Regions from separate parts of the Streptosporangium sp. NPDC002544 genome, predicted to be linked through region 2. Evidence: riboswitches for the same ligand, from Rfam matches in the RefSeq annotation. Region 2 holds a riboswitch; the other holds the start of a gene.
What was found. A riboswitch is a leader RNA that binds a small molecule or an ion and turns the genes downstream of it on or off. The one in region 2 is predicted to bind cobalamin.
Positions count from the first base shown of each region.

Region 1 (7,079 bases), on a different contig from region 2:
GGGCGCTGCCGAGCACGTGCAGGCCGTCGCGGATCTGGACGTCCTTGACCTCGCAGAGCCATCCGTCGACGTGCAGCAGGAAGTCGTCGAACCCGCTGTCCTGCGGCCGGTCGTCGACGCCCAGGTCGTGGTCGAGCCTGGCGGCCTGGATCAGCGTCCAGATCTGCGCCCGGATGGCGGGCAGCTTGGCCGGGTCCATGGCCGCGATCGAGGCGTGCTCGTCCAGCAGCTGCTCCAGCCGGGCGATGTCGCCGTAGGTCTCCGCGCGGGCCATCGGCGGCACCAGATGATCGACCAGTACGGCGTGCGCCCGCCGCTTGGCCTGCGTGCCCTCACCGGGGTCGTTCACCAGGAACGGGTAGACCAGCGGCAGGTCGCCGAGCGCCGCGTCGGGGCCGCAGGAGGCCGACATCCCCGCCGACTTGCCGGGCAGCCACTCCAGGTTGCCGTGCTTGCCGACGTGCACGATCGCGTGCGCGCCGAAGTCGTCGGCCAGCCACCGGTAGGCGGCCAGATAGTGGTGGCTCGGCGGCAGGTCGGGGTCGTGGTAGATGGCGACCGGGTTATCCCCGAAGCCGCGCGGCGGCTGGACCATCACCACGAGGTTGCCCGCGCGCAGCGCGGCCAGCACGATCTCACCGTCGGGATCGCGGCTCCGGTCGACGAACAATTCGCCCGGCGGCGGCCCCCAGTGCGCCTCGATGCCGTGCCGCAGGTCCTCGGGCAGCGTCTCGAACCACGCCCGGTAGCGCGCGGCCGGGATCCGTACCGGGTTCGCGGCCAGTTGCTCCTCGGTGAGCCAGTTCCGGTCCTGGCCGCCCGCCGCGATCAGCGCGTGGATCAGCGCGTCGCCGTCCCGCTCCGCCACGCCGGGGAAACCGTCTCCGAGGTCGTACCCGGCCTCCGTCATGGCCGTGAGCAGCCTGACCACGCTGGCGGGGGTGTCCAGGCCGACCGCGTTGCCGATCCTGGAGTGCTTGGTCGGGTACGCCGACAGCATCACCGCGATCCGCCGTTCCGGTGCTCGGACGTGCCGGAGCAGGCCGTGCCGTACCGCGATGCCGGCCACCCGCGAGGCCCGCTCGGGATCGGCCACGTACACGGTCAGGCCCTCGTCGTCGACCTCCTTGAAGGAGAACGGCACGGTGATGATCCGCCCGTCGAACTCGGGGATCGCCACCTGGGAGGCCGCGTCGAGCGGGGACAGGCCGTCGTCGTTCTCCCGCCAGGCGTCCCTTCCCGTGGTCAGGCAGAGGCCCTGCAGGATCGGCACGTCCAGCTCGGCGAGCGCGCCGACGTCCCACGCGGAGTCGTCCCCGCCCGCAGAGGCGGTCGCCGGGCGGGTGCCCCCGGCGGCGAGCACGGTGACCACCAGGGCGTCCGCGGCCCGGAGCGTGTCGAACAGGTCGGGCTCGGCGCTGCGCAGGGAACCGCAGTAGACGGGCAGGGCCTGGCCGCCCGCCTCCTCGATGGCCAGGCAGAGCGTCTCGACGAAGGCGGTGTTGCCCGCGACGTGGTGCGCGCGGTAGTAGAGCACGCCGATGACAGGGCCCTCGGTGCGTCGCGCGACACGTTCGAGGGGGCCCCAGCTCGGGGTGGGCGCGGGCGGTGCGAAGCCGTACCCGGTGAGCAGCACCGTGTCGGAGAGGAAGGCGTGCAGCTGGGCCAGGTTCGCCGGACCGCCGTGCGCGAGGTAGGCGTGCGCCTCGGCGCAGACCCCGCCGGGCACCGTGGACAGCTCCATCAGCTCGGCGTCGGGGGCCTGCTCGCCACCGAGGATCACGACGGGCCGCCGGTCGGCGAGCAGCGCGTCCAGCCCGTCCTGCCATGCCCTGCGCCCGCCGAGCAGTCGCACGACCACGAGGTCCGTGCCCTCGGTCAGCGCGGGCAGGTCCTCGGCGGACAGCCGCGCCGGGTTGCCGAGCCGGTAGTTCGCGCCGCTCGTCCGCGCGCTGAGCAGGTCGGTGTCGGAGGTCGACAGCAGCAGGACGGCAGGCGGCGCGGGTGGCACGGCCGATCGCGGGGTGGGCGGCACGGAACGCATGCAGAAGTCCTCCCTCGGGGTCCTCGCCCCGGGTCGTCGTCATCGCGACGGCAGGAGTCTCCTGGCTCCCGGATCAACGCTCACCCCGGCCTTCCCGTCCGTTGCCGGACCGTGGCCTTCGGTGGGGTTCGCTCCCCGGTTACAGTGGCGGGACCGCGCCGGTTTCACACCGGCTTCCTCCCTGCGCCGTCGCCTAGGTCACACTATGCCAGGCGGACATCCGTAAAGAAATGGGAGCTACCATCCACTGCGTGTCAATAACCGACCCTCCCGGAAGAACCCGGGCCGACGCGTGTCCCGGAGCGCTCCAGGTGCACGCCGCGGCCGACGGCGGCCTGGCGCGGATCCGGGTTCCCGGCGGGGCGCTCACGGCGCGTCAGCTCCGCGTGGTCGCCGCCGCCGCCCGGGAGCTCGGATCCGGCGTGATCGAGCTGACCTCCCGGGCGAACCTCCAGGTACGCGGCCTCCCGCCGCAGGACGGCGAGTCCCTTCCCGTCGTGCACCCGGCACGCGACGACACGCGCGTTCCGGACGACGACCGGCGGCTTTCCCCGGCATCCGACTTCGCCGTGCGGCTGGCCGCCGCCGGGCTGCTGCCGTCGGCCACGCATGAGCGGGTACGCAACATCGTGGCCTCACCCCTGGCCGGGCGGGCACCCGCGAGCCTGCTCGACGTCCGTCCGCTCGTGTCCGAGCTGGACGGGGAACTCCGCGCCCGGCCCGCGCTCGCCGACCTGCCCGGCCGGTTCCTCTTCGCGCTCGACGACGGCTCGGGCGACATGGCGGCTCTCGGCGCGGACGTCACGCTGCTGCCGGTCGATCCGCTGGACGCCTCGGCGGACGTCTCCGAGGTGGCGCTGCTGCTCGCCGGTGCCGACCTGGGGCTGCGCGCCCCCGTCTCCTCCGCCGTCACCGGCATGCTCGCGGTCGCCGAGGCGTTCCTGGCCGAGCGCGCCGAGCAGGGGTCGGGCGCGTGGCGGCTCGCCGAGCTGACCGACGGTCCGGGGCGGGTCTCGGCCCGTGTGCTCAGGGCGGAGCCGGCCCTTCGCCGGGCCGCCCCCGTGGTACGGCGGGAGCGGACGATGGACGGCGGCGCGGCCGGGGTCGTCATGCAGCGTGACGGAAGGTCGGCCCTCATCGTTCTCGCCGCGCTCGGACGGCTGTCGGCGGCCCAGCTGGAGGCGCTCGCCCAGGCGGCCGAGCACGGCGGGGGAGAGGTCCGGGTGACGCCGTGGCGGACGATCGTCGTCCCCGACCTGCCGGCGCCGGAGGTCGATGGCCGGCGGGCGGCGCTCACGGCCGCGGGCCTGGTCAGCGACCCGGCGTCGCCGTGGCTGGGCCTGACCGCCTGCGCAGGCCGGCCCGGATGCGCCAAGGCCCTCGCCGACGTGCACGCCGACGTCCACGCGGGTGCGCGGGCGAACGACGGCACCGGTTCCGAGTTCGATGCGGACGGTCCTGACGACGTCCACCCCTCGCGGGGCCGCACCCGTGCGCTCCCCGTGCACTGGTCGGGCTGCGAGCGGCGGTGCGGACGCCCGCGCGGCCGGGTCGTGGACGTGGTCGCGACCGGAGACGGATACCGCGTCGAGGCGGACGGCGTGAGCCGTACGTTCGCCGACGCCGAGCAGACGAGCGCCGCGGTGGCGGCGACCAGAGAGGGAAAGTGATCGACTACATCAGGGACGGGGCGGAGATCTACCGCCGCTCCTTCGCCACCATCCGCGCGGAGACGGACCTCGGCGGCATGCCGCCGGGCGTCGCCCAGGTCGCGGTTCGCATGGTGCACGCCTGCGGCATGGTCGACCTCGTCGACGACCTCGCGTGGTCGCCGGGAGTCGTCACGGCGGCGCGCGAGGCGCTGCGCGACGGCGCGCCCGTGCTGTGCGACGCCATGATGGTCGCCTCCGGCGTCACCAGGCGACGGCTGCCGAAGGCGAACGAGGTGATCTGCACACTCGGCGACCCGCGGGTCCCGGAGCTGGCGCTGCGGCTGGGCACCACCCGCAGCGCCGCGGCGCTGGAGTTGTGGCGCGACCGGCTCGACGGCGCGGTGGTCGCGATCGGCAACGCGCCGACCGCGCTGTTCCGCCTGCTCGAACTGGTCGAGGAGGGTGCCGGACGCCCGGCCGCGGTGCTGGGCGTGCCGGTCGGCTTCATCGGGGCCGCGGAGTCGAAGCTGGCCCTGGCCGAGCACCCGGCCGGACTCGACCACCTGGTGGTGCACGGACGCAGGGGCGGCAGCGCGATGGCGGCGGCCGCCGTCAACGCGATCGCGAGCGAGGAGGAGTGAGCGGGTTGAGCGGGGATCTCGGGTGCCTGTACGGGGTCGGGCTCGCGGTGGCGGCGGTTGCCGTCAATGCGATCGCGGGTGAGGAGGAGTGAGCGGGTTGAGCGGGGATCTCGGGTGCCTGTACGGGGTCGGGCTGGGGCCGGGAGACCCGGAGCTGGTGACGGTGAAGGCGGCCAGGCTGCTCGGCGCGGCCGACGTGATCGCCTACCACAGCGCCCGGCACGGGCGGAGCATCGCCAGGTCGGTGGCCCTGCCCTACCTGCGGGGAGACCAGGTCGAGGAGGCGCTGATCTATCCGGTGACCACCGAGACCACCGACCACCCCGGCGGATACCAGGGCGCGCTCGACGACTTCTACGCCGACTGTGCCGTGCGGCTGGCCGCGCACCTGGACGCCGGGCGCGACGTGGTGGTGCTCTGCGAGGGCGACCCGCTCTTCTACGGCTCCTACATGCACATGCACAAGCGGCTCGCGCACCGGTACCCGACCGAGGTGGTGCCGGGGGTGACCTCGATCAGCGGGGCCGCCGCGGTGCTCGGCCGCCCGCTGGTCGAGCGGGACGAGACGCTGACCGTGCTGCCCGGCACGCTCCCGGCGGACGTGCTGGCCGAGCGGCTGGCCGCCGCCGACTCGGCCGCGGTGCTGAAACTCGGCAGGACCTTCGAGAAGGTCCGCGCCGCCTTCGCCGAGGCCGGTCGCCTCGACGACGCCTGGTACATCGAGCGGGCCACCACCGGTAAACAGCGCATCGAGCCGCTGGCGGACGTCGACCCCGAGTCGGTCCCCTACTTCTCCCTCGCGCTGCTGCCCAGCCCGCTCACGCCGTTCTCCGCGAAGGCCGTGGCCGACCGCGAGGAGCAGGCCGGAGACGAGCGGCGCGGCGAAGTCGTCGTGGTGGGGCTCGGCCCCGCGGGGCGACCGTGGCTGACCCCCGAGGTGCAGGACGCCCTCGCCCGGGCCGACGAACTGATCGGCTACGGCCCCTACCTCGACCGGGTGCCGCCCAACCCGCGCCAGCGCCGCCACCCCACGGACAACCGGGTCGAGGCCGAGCGCGCCGCGCACGCGCTGGAGCTGGCCGCCGCCGGATCACGGGTGGCCGTGGTCTCCTCGGGCGATCCGGGGGTGTTCGCCATGGCCAGCGCGGTGCTCGAGGTCGCGTCCGAGCCGAGGTTCGCCGACGTCGAGGTACGCGTGCTGCCCGGCCTGACCGCCGCCCAGGCGGTGGCCAGTCGCGCCGGGGCTCCGCTGGGCCACGACTTCTGCGTGCTGTCGCTGTCCGACCTGCTCAAACCGTGGGAGGTCATCGCGGACCGGATCACCGCCGCGGCACGGGCCGACCTGGTGCTGGCGATCTACAATCCGGCCTCGCGGAGCCGGACCTGGCAGGTGGCCGCCATGCGCGACCTGCTGCTCGAACACCGTTCCCCGCACACGCCCGTCGTCATCGGGCGGGATGTCGGCGGCCCGGCGGAGAGCGTGCGCGTCGTGGAGCTGGCCGACCTCGACCCCGCCGAGATCGACATGCGCTGCCTGCTGATCGTGGGCTCGTCCACCACCCGGCTCACCGAACGCGGCGGACGGCCCGTCGTCTACACCCCGCGCCGCTATCTGGCCTGAGCCTCCACCCAGGCCGCGGCGGCCTCGGCGGTGTCCACCAGCGGGACACCGCCGGGGAGCGGCGGCCGCCGTACGATGACCACCGGAATCCCCAGCTCCCGCGCGGCGGCCAGCTTGGCGGTGGTCATCTCGCCGCCGCTGTCCTTGGTCACCAGCACCTCGACGCGGTGCTCGCGCATCAGCTCCAGCTCTCTGCGCAGGGTGTACGGCCCCCGGGAGAGCACGACCACCGTCCGGCCGGGCAGCGGCGGGGTGGGCGGATCGACGGACCTGGCCAGGAACCACAGGTCAAGGCCGGTGAACGCGGCCAGGCTGCGGCGGCCGGTGGTGAGGAAGACCCGCCTCCCCAGCTCGGGCAGCAGGTGGGCGGCGGCCTCAAGCGTGGGCACCCAGCGCCAGTCGTCGTCCGGACCCTGGCGCCAGCCGGGACGGCGCAGCACCAGCAGCGGCACCCCGGTGCCGGCGGAGGCCGCGACGGCCGAGGCGGTCATCCGCCGGGCGAACGGGTGGGTGGCGTCGACGACCAGGTCGATCGCGTGCTCCCGCAGCCAGTCGGCGAGCCCCTCGGGGCCGCCGAATCCACCCTCGCGCACCTCGCCGACCGGGAGCCTGGGGTTGGCGACCCGTCCCGCCAGTGAGGACACCACGTGCAGGTCCGCCCGCCCGTCCAGCCGGGCGGCCAGTGCCCTGGCCTCCGCGGTCCCTCCCAGGATCAGCAGGCGTCTCATCTCGCTCCCGCCGGTCGATCCCGGCACCTGTCCGCCGAGTAGAGGTGGCTGTCGGGGAACGCCGAGGCCGTCAGCACCCGCCCGACCACGATCACCGCCGTCCGCAGCACCCCGGCGGCCCTGACCCGCTCGGCGATGTCGGCCAGGGTGCCCCGCAGGATCACCTCGTCGTCCCTGCTCGCCCGGGCCACCACCGCGACCGGGCAGTCGGCGCCGTAGGCGGGGAGCAGTTCCGTGACGACCGCCTCGATCCGCTGCACGGCCAGGTGCAGCACCATGGTCGCCCGGCTCGCGCCGAGCGTGGCCAGGTCCTCGCCCTCCGGCATCGGCGTGGCACGCGCGGACGTACGGGTGAGGATGATGGACTGCCCGACTCCCGGCACGGTGAGCTCC
Region 1 is NZ_JBEOWJ010000018.1:40,490-47,568, reverse strand. Features, by position in the region: gene cobN (cobaltochelatase subunit CobN) at 1-2,044, opposite strand, end outside; cobalamin riboswitch at 2,080-2,281, opposite strand; gene ABT061_RS26140 (ferredoxin-like domain-containing protein) at 2,296-3,714, shown strand; gene ABT061_RS26135 (precorrin-8X methylmutase) at 3,711-4,337, shown strand; gene ABT061_RS26130 (precorrin-2 C(20)-methyltransferase) at 4,435-5,958, shown strand; gene ABT061_RS26125 (cobalt-precorrin-6A reductase) at 5,946-6,686, opposite strand; gene cobM (precorrin-4 C(11)-methyltransferase) at 6,683-7,079, opposite strand, start outside.
Region 1: another riboswitch for cobalamin. It lies ahead of cobN (cobaltochelatase subunit CobN); the one in region 2 lies ahead of ABT061_RS25375 (ABC transporter substrate-binding protein).

Region 2 (7,079 bases):
AAGATCGGTGCCGACGAGCTGGAGGCGACCGCCGCATCGCTGCGCGGCTCGGTCTGGACCGAACTGCGTGACGCGGGCCTCGACACGATCCCGTCGAACACGTTCTCGTTCTACGACCAGGTGCTCGACACCACGGTCATGGTCGACGCCGTGCCCGGGCGTTATCGGAGCCTCGCCGGGCTCGACCGGTATTTCGCCATGGCGCGAGGCACCGCCGAGCTTCCGCCGCTGGAGATGACCAAGTGGTTTGACACCAACTACCACTACATCGTCCCCGAGTTGGCGCTGGACACCCGGTTCCAGCTGGCCGGCGGCTCGGCCGCCAAACCCATGGCCGAGTATCTGGAGGCCAGGAAGCTGGGAATCGAGACGCGGCCCGTGCTCGTCGGTCCGCTCACGTATCTCCTGCTGGCCAAGCCCACGCCGAACTCGCCTGAGGAATTCACCCCGCTCGACCTGCTGGACTCCCTGGTGGAAACCTATGCCGAGCTGCTGGAACGGCTGGCGGGCGCGGGCGCGCAGTGGGTGCAGTTCGACGAGCCGGTCCTGGCCCGAGACCTCGGAGCCCGGGAGATCGACGCGCTCGGGCGGGCATACCGGCGGCTTGGCAGCCTGCCCAGCCGTCCGAAGATCCTGCTCGCCACGTACTTCGGCGCCGTCACCGCGGAGTCGCTGCGGGTGATCGCCTCCACCGAGGTCGAGGCGATCGGGCTCGACTTCGTCGCCGGGCCCGGCAACCTGGACGCGGTGGCCTCGGCCAGCGGGCTGGCCCGCAAGACCGTGGTCGCCGGCGTGGTCGACGGCAGGAACGTGTGGCGCGCCGACCTGGCACGGGTGAAGTCGACCTACGCGGTCCTGCTCGGGTTCGCCGACAAGGTGGAGCTGAGCAGTTCCTGTTCGCTGCTGCACGTCCCGGTCGACCTCGACAGCGAGACGGCGCTGGACCCGGCGGTCCGGGCGCGGCTGGCGTTCGCCCGGCAGAAGGTCGCCGAGCTGGTCGGTCTCGCCGCCGACCTGCGGTCGGAGGATCCGTCGGCCGCGCCGCTCCCCGTCGTACCGGCCGACCCCGACGTCCGGGCCCGGCTGGAGGCTCTCGGTGACGCGCAGCGGGCCGATCGGGCGGTCCGGTTCGCGGCACAGCGGGCCAAGCTGGGGCTGCCCGAGCTGGCCACGACGACGATCGGCTCGTTCCCGCAGACCGCGCAGATCCGCAAAGCCCGCGCCGACCACAAGGCGGGACGGACCGACGAGAACGCCTACGTCGAGGCGATGCGCGCCGAGATCGCCCGCGTGATCAAGCTTCAGGAAGAGCTCGGACTGGACGTGCTCGTCCACGGCGAGCCCGAGCGCAACGACATGGTCCAGTACTTCGCCGAGCAGCTCGATGGCTACGCCGCCACCGACTACGGCTGGGTTCAGTCCTACGGCTCCCGCTGCGTGCGCCCGCCGATCCTGCATGGCGACCTCTCCCGCCCCAAGCCGATGACGGTGGAGTGGACCGCCTATGCCCAGTCCCTCACACCCAAGCCGGTCAAGGGCATGCTCACCGGGCCGGTGACGATGCTGGCCTGGTCATTCGTCCGCGACGACCAGCCCTTGGCGCAGACCGCTCGCCAGGTCGCCCTCGCGCTCCGTGACGAGATCACAGATTTGGAGGCCGCCGGGATCGGGATCATCCAGGTGGACGAGCCGGCACTGCGCGAGCTCCTGCCGCTCCGCAAGGCCGACCAGGAGGTCTATCTGGCCTGGGCGGTCCGGGCGTTCCGGCTGGCCACCTCCGGCGCCGCCGACTCCACCCAGATCCACACCCACATGTGCTATTCGGAGTTCGGCGAGATCATCAGCCCGATCGCCGACCTGGACGCCGACGTCACCAGCGTCGAGGCCGCCCGCTCCCACATGGAGCTGTTGCCCTACCTGACCGAGGTCGGCTACGCCAACGGCATCGGTCCCGGCGTCTACGACATCCACTCGCCGCGTGTCCCGACCGCCGAAGAGATCGAGGACAACCTGCGCAACGCCCTCCAGGCCGTCCCGGCTGACCGTTTGTGGGTCAACCCTGACTGCGGGCTGAAGACCCGCGGCTACCCTGAGACGCAAGCTGCCCTGGCCAACATGGTCGCCGCCGCCCGGACAGTCCGGGCGACTGTCTGATCAGTGCCGCCTCCCGGCCCGAAGCCCTGCTTCGGGCCGGCGTTCAGGGAGTTTCCGGGCGACGCACTGGATGATCGCGTCCAGGCTTGGGCTCGGGCCGAGCGCGCCGGGTCTGACGGGTGGTGCGCGCTTTGTCGTTGATGAGTGGTGTGCGAGCATGGTCGGCGTAGGCGAGCGCGGAACGAGGAAGCCGGTGTGAATCCGGCGCGGTCCCGCCACTGTGATCGGCGAGCGAATCCCCACCATGCCACTGCCCCTTCCCGGGGGTGGGAAGGCGGGGACGAGCATCGACCCGAGAGCCAGGAGACTCACGCGGTCGCCTCCTCGATGAACTGGGGCGGATTTCCCCGGAGAGGAGTGGGCTCTCGTGCCCGTCGAGCCGGTGGCCGCGCCGAGAAGCCCTGTGGCATTCCCTCTTTCAGATCCGCCCCGTTGTGCAGATTCCGTGAGAGGAACACTTCATGACGGGCAGACGCCCCACCTCCCTCCTGCTCGCCCTCCTGGTATCCGGAGTGCTGGCCGCCTGTGGCGGCGCCCCGGCTGAGAACGTCCCGGCTCCCGCTCCGGCGGCCTCCGCGCCTGCGGGCTTCCCGGTCACCCTCGACAACTGCGGCGTGACGAGCACGTACGAGCAGCCGCCGCAGCGGGCGATATCCATGAACCAGCACGCCACCGAGGTGATGCTGGCGCTCGGCCTGGAAAAGTCGATGATCGGCACCGCCTACCTCGACGACAAGGTGCTGCCGGAGTATCAGGCGGCCTACGACGCCATCAAGGTCGTCTCGAAGGAGTACCCGGCCTACGAGGCCCTCCTGTCCGAGGAGCCCGACTTCGTCTACGGCGGCTTCGCCAGCACCTTCGACGAGAAGGAGGGCCGCAGCCGGGACGCCCTGCACAAGGCCGGCATCAAGACATACCTGAACGTCGAGGAGTGCGCTGAAGGCGCGGTGTCCATGGGCCTGATGGACACCGAGATCCGCAACGTCGCGAAGATCTTCGGCGTCTCCGACCGGGCCGAACCGTTGATCACCACACTGCGGGCGACCCTCGACGGTGTGAAGACCAAGCTCGGTGACGCCGTCCCGGTCAAGCTGTTCGTCTACGACAGCGGCGACAAGACCGCCTTCACCGCCGGCGGCAAGGGCGTCGGCAACGAGATCATCAAGCTGGCCGGGGCGGAGAACGTGTTCGCCGACGTCGACAAGGTGTGGGGCGATGTGTCGTTCGAGCAGGTCGCCGAGCGCGCGCCCGACTGGATCGTCATCTACGACTACGGCGACCAGCCGGTGGCCGACAAGGAGAAGTTCCTGCTGGCCAACCCGGCACTGAAAGACGTGCCGGCCATCAAGGAGAAGCGGTTCGCGGTGCTGCCGCTGTCGTCGGTGGTACTCGGCGTGCGGGCGCCGGGGGCCGTCGAGGCGCTGGCCCGGCAGCTGCACGCCGACCGGTTCAAGTGAGTGAACTGACCGCGGGCGCCGTGCTCCCGGCGCGGCGCCCGGGACTGCCGTACCCGGTCATGATCGGTCTGCTCGTGCTCCTGCTCGGCGGGGCGGTCACCGTGGCCATCGCGGCCGGGTCGGTGGCCCTGCCGGCCGGGCAGGTGTGGGGCATCCTGCTCCATCACCTCCATCCCGCCCTGGCCGAGCCGACCTGGACACCTGTGCGAGAGACCATCGTGATGGACGTACGGCTGCCGCGGGTCGTCCTGGCGGGGGCGATCGGTGCGGGCCTGTCGGTCTGCGGCATGGCCCTGCAGGCGTTGGTGCGCAACCCGCTGGCCGACCCGATGCTGCTGGGGGTCTCCTCCGGCGCCAGCGTCGGGGCGGTCACCGTGGTGGTGTTCGGCCTGAGCGTGTTCGGCGCGTTCAGCCTGCCGATCGCGGCCTTCCTCGGGGCGCTGGCCGCATTGGTGGCGGTCTACTTCCTGGCTCGCTCGGGCGGGCGCATGACGACGGTGCGGCTGGTGCTGGCCGGGGTGGCCATGGCCGAGGTGCTGTCGGCCGTGGCCAGCTTCCTGGTGGTGACCTCCAACGACCCGCACAAGACGCAGGCGGCGGTGCGCTGGATGCTGGGCGGCCTGGGCGGGACCACCTGGACGGTGGTGTGGATCCCGGCGGTGGCCGTCCTGCTGGGGATCGTCGCGCTGGTCGGGGTGTCTCGGCCGCTGAACCTGCTGCTGGCCGGGGAGGAGGCTGCGGCCTCGCTCGGGCTGGACGTGCATCGCTTCCGGGCGGCGCTGTTCGTGCTGGTCGCCATGATGATCGGCACGATCGTCGCGGTCAGCGGGGCCATCGGTTTTGTGGGACTGATCATGCCGCATGTCGTCCGGCTGCTGATCGGCGCCGACCACCGCCGGGCGCTCCCGGCGACGGCGCTGCTCGGTGCGGCCTTCCTCATCGTGGCCGACCTGACGGCCCGCACCCTGATCGCGCCGGAGGAGATCCCGGTGGGCATCATCACCGCGCTGGTCGGCGGGCCGTTCTTCCTGTGGTTGATGCGGAGGCGCTCCAAGTGACACTGACCGTGGAGGATGTGTCGGTCCGCATCGGCGGCCACGACCTGGTTCGCCAGGTCTCGCTGGAGGTCGCCGAGGGGGAGATGCTCGCCCTGGCCGGGCCCAACGGCGCGGGCAAATCGACGTTGCTGCGCACCCTCTACCGGGCGCGGAGGCCGACCCGCGGCCGGGTGCTGCTTGATGGCGAGGACGTGTGGCGCATGCCGGCGGGCTGGCTGGCCCGTCGGCTGGCCGCAGTCCTCCAGGAGAGCGGCGGCGATTTCGAGCTGTCGGTGTACGACGTCGTCGCCATGGGCCGCACCCCGCACAAACGAGCCTTCGACGGCGACAACGCAGCGGACAAGGCGATCATCGCCGACGCGCTGGGGCGGCTCGGCGTGGCCGGGCTGGCGCACGCGCCCTTCGACCGGCTGTCGGGCGGGGAGAAGCAGCGGGTGCTGATCGCGCGGGCGCTGGCCCAGCGACCGACCGCGATGGTGCTGGACGAGCCGACCAACCACCTGGATCTGCGCCACCAGCTCGACGCGCTGAACCTGGTGCGCGGCCTCGGCGTCACCGCGGTGGTCGCCCTGCACGACCTCAACATGGCCGCCGCGTTCTGCGACCGCATCTGCGTCATGGACGCCGGCCAAATCGTCGCTCTCGGCACCCCCGCCGACGTGCTGACTCCCGCTCTGCTCGCCGAGGTCTACCGGGTCGACGCCGAGGTGGCGATCCACCCGCAGACAGGGGTGCCGCAGGTGAGTCTCCGAACCGGAGGGAGCCGCGTCACGAACTGAACCCCTCCTTTTTTGAAAAGCCGGATCCGCCATCCGGCTTGTTTACCGTGCGACTTTCACGAATGGAGCTTCAGCGTAATGGAATCGGCGTCGACCGAATCGATTCTGACGGCCCTCGGAGCGGTCGCTGGATTCGGCTCGTTCTTTTCTTTGCATATCGGCGGTGACCCGGCCGGGTGGCACGACGTCAAATCCGATTACGAACGCGGTTTCGCCGGCCTGGTGGAGGCGACGGCCGCCAGGTACGGCACCCGCGAACTGCGCATCGGCGCCTCGATCACCCAACTCGGCCACGCCGCGCGGCTCTGGTCACCGCTCCTGGGCACCGTGCTCACCCACGCGGTGGTGCCCGACCTGACCCGCCTGGACCGCGCCGACGACGGCCCGCGCCTCCGCCTGCCCACCCCCGCGGGATGGCACTATGAATCACCGAGTCAGCTCTATGACCTGGTGATTCGCCATCACCTGGAACCGCTGGCGGCCGGCCTGCGGGTGAAGGTCGCCCCCGGCCTGCTGTACGGCAACGCCGCCTCCGCCCTGGCCGAAGCCGGCCGCGCGATAGCGGTCACCCGTCCGGACCTGGCCGAGCCCGCCACCGACCTGGTCGCCGACTTGCTGGCCCGCGGCCACCTGGCGAGGAAGGGGGCGCTCATCTCCCCCGAACTGGCCTTCCGGCGCACCACGTGCTGCCTTTATTACCGGGTGCCGGGCGGCTCCAAATGCGATGACTGCGCATTGGTAGAAAAATGAATTATTGGGGCGCCCCTATGCGGGGAGCGCTCATCGACGTCTTCCTCGGTATGGCACCCACCAAGGCCCGTACCGGCAAGGAGCAACCCCGTGGTACTCCGGAACATACGTTACGCAGAGCCACTATCGAGACGCTTGCCGTCCACGCTGACGCACCGGATCCGTACTGACGGCCACTGGCATTGCCTGCTGACACCCCGTGGCAAAACAGCAAGTCATCTGCGGACTCAACTGGCACCAGGCACACTCGACGCCGGCGGGCAGCAACCACCCCCGATTTTCACCGGCCGCAGGGCGTCACCGCAGGGACATCAGGGACTTTTCCCATGATCTCCAGTGCGGCCTTGGTCTTGGCCGGCTCCCGCTCAGCCTTCTCCGCCCGCGCCCGCAGCCGCTCGTTCTCCTTGTCCGCCTCGCTCCTGCGCGTCTTCGGGCCGGACGGCTTGGCCACCAGCGCGTTCAACGCCTCCGCGAACGGGCACGCTTCAGAAAACGCTCGCGCTGGATGGCGGTTTCGCCCCCTCGCCGTTGTCAACGACGTCTGTTTCCGTCGTCGTCAGCCGTTCTCAGGAAGGACTTGAACGTCACAGCCTTTCACACGGCTTCGAGCTGGGCTGGCCTTCACCTGACCGGGTGTCCGTCGCGGCCTCAGGCTGATCTGCCACGAAGTCCGGCGGACCAGCCTGAGGTGCTGTCTACCCAGCCTGTTCCCGGCTTGATCAGCGGGATCGCGAGGTGGAGGCGTAGGGGAGCAGGGCCATCTCGCGAGCGTTCTTGATCGCGGTGGCCAGCCGGCGTTGTTGCTGGACGGTGACCCCGGTGACGCGGCGGCTGCGGATCTTGCCGCGGTCGGAGATGAATTTGCGGAGCAGGTCGGTGTC
Region 2 is NZ_JBEOWJ010000017.1:91,795-98,873, reverse strand. Features, by position in the region: gene metE (5-methyltetrahydropteroyltriglutamate--homocysteine S-methyltransferase) at 1-2,154, shown strand, start outside; cobalamin riboswitch at 2,285-2,484, shown strand; gene ABT061_RS25375 (ABC transporter substrate-binding protein) at 2,616-3,611, shown strand; gene ABT061_RS25370 (FecCD family ABC transporter permease) at 3,608-4,669, shown strand; gene ABT061_RS25365 (ABC transporter ATP-binding protein) at 4,666-5,448, shown strand; gene ABT061_RS25360 ((2Fe-2S)-binding protein) at 5,527-6,198, shown strand; gene ABT061_RS25355 (hypothetical protein) at 6,479-6,661, opposite strand; gene rpsR (30S ribosomal protein S18) at 6,918-7,079, opposite strand, start outside.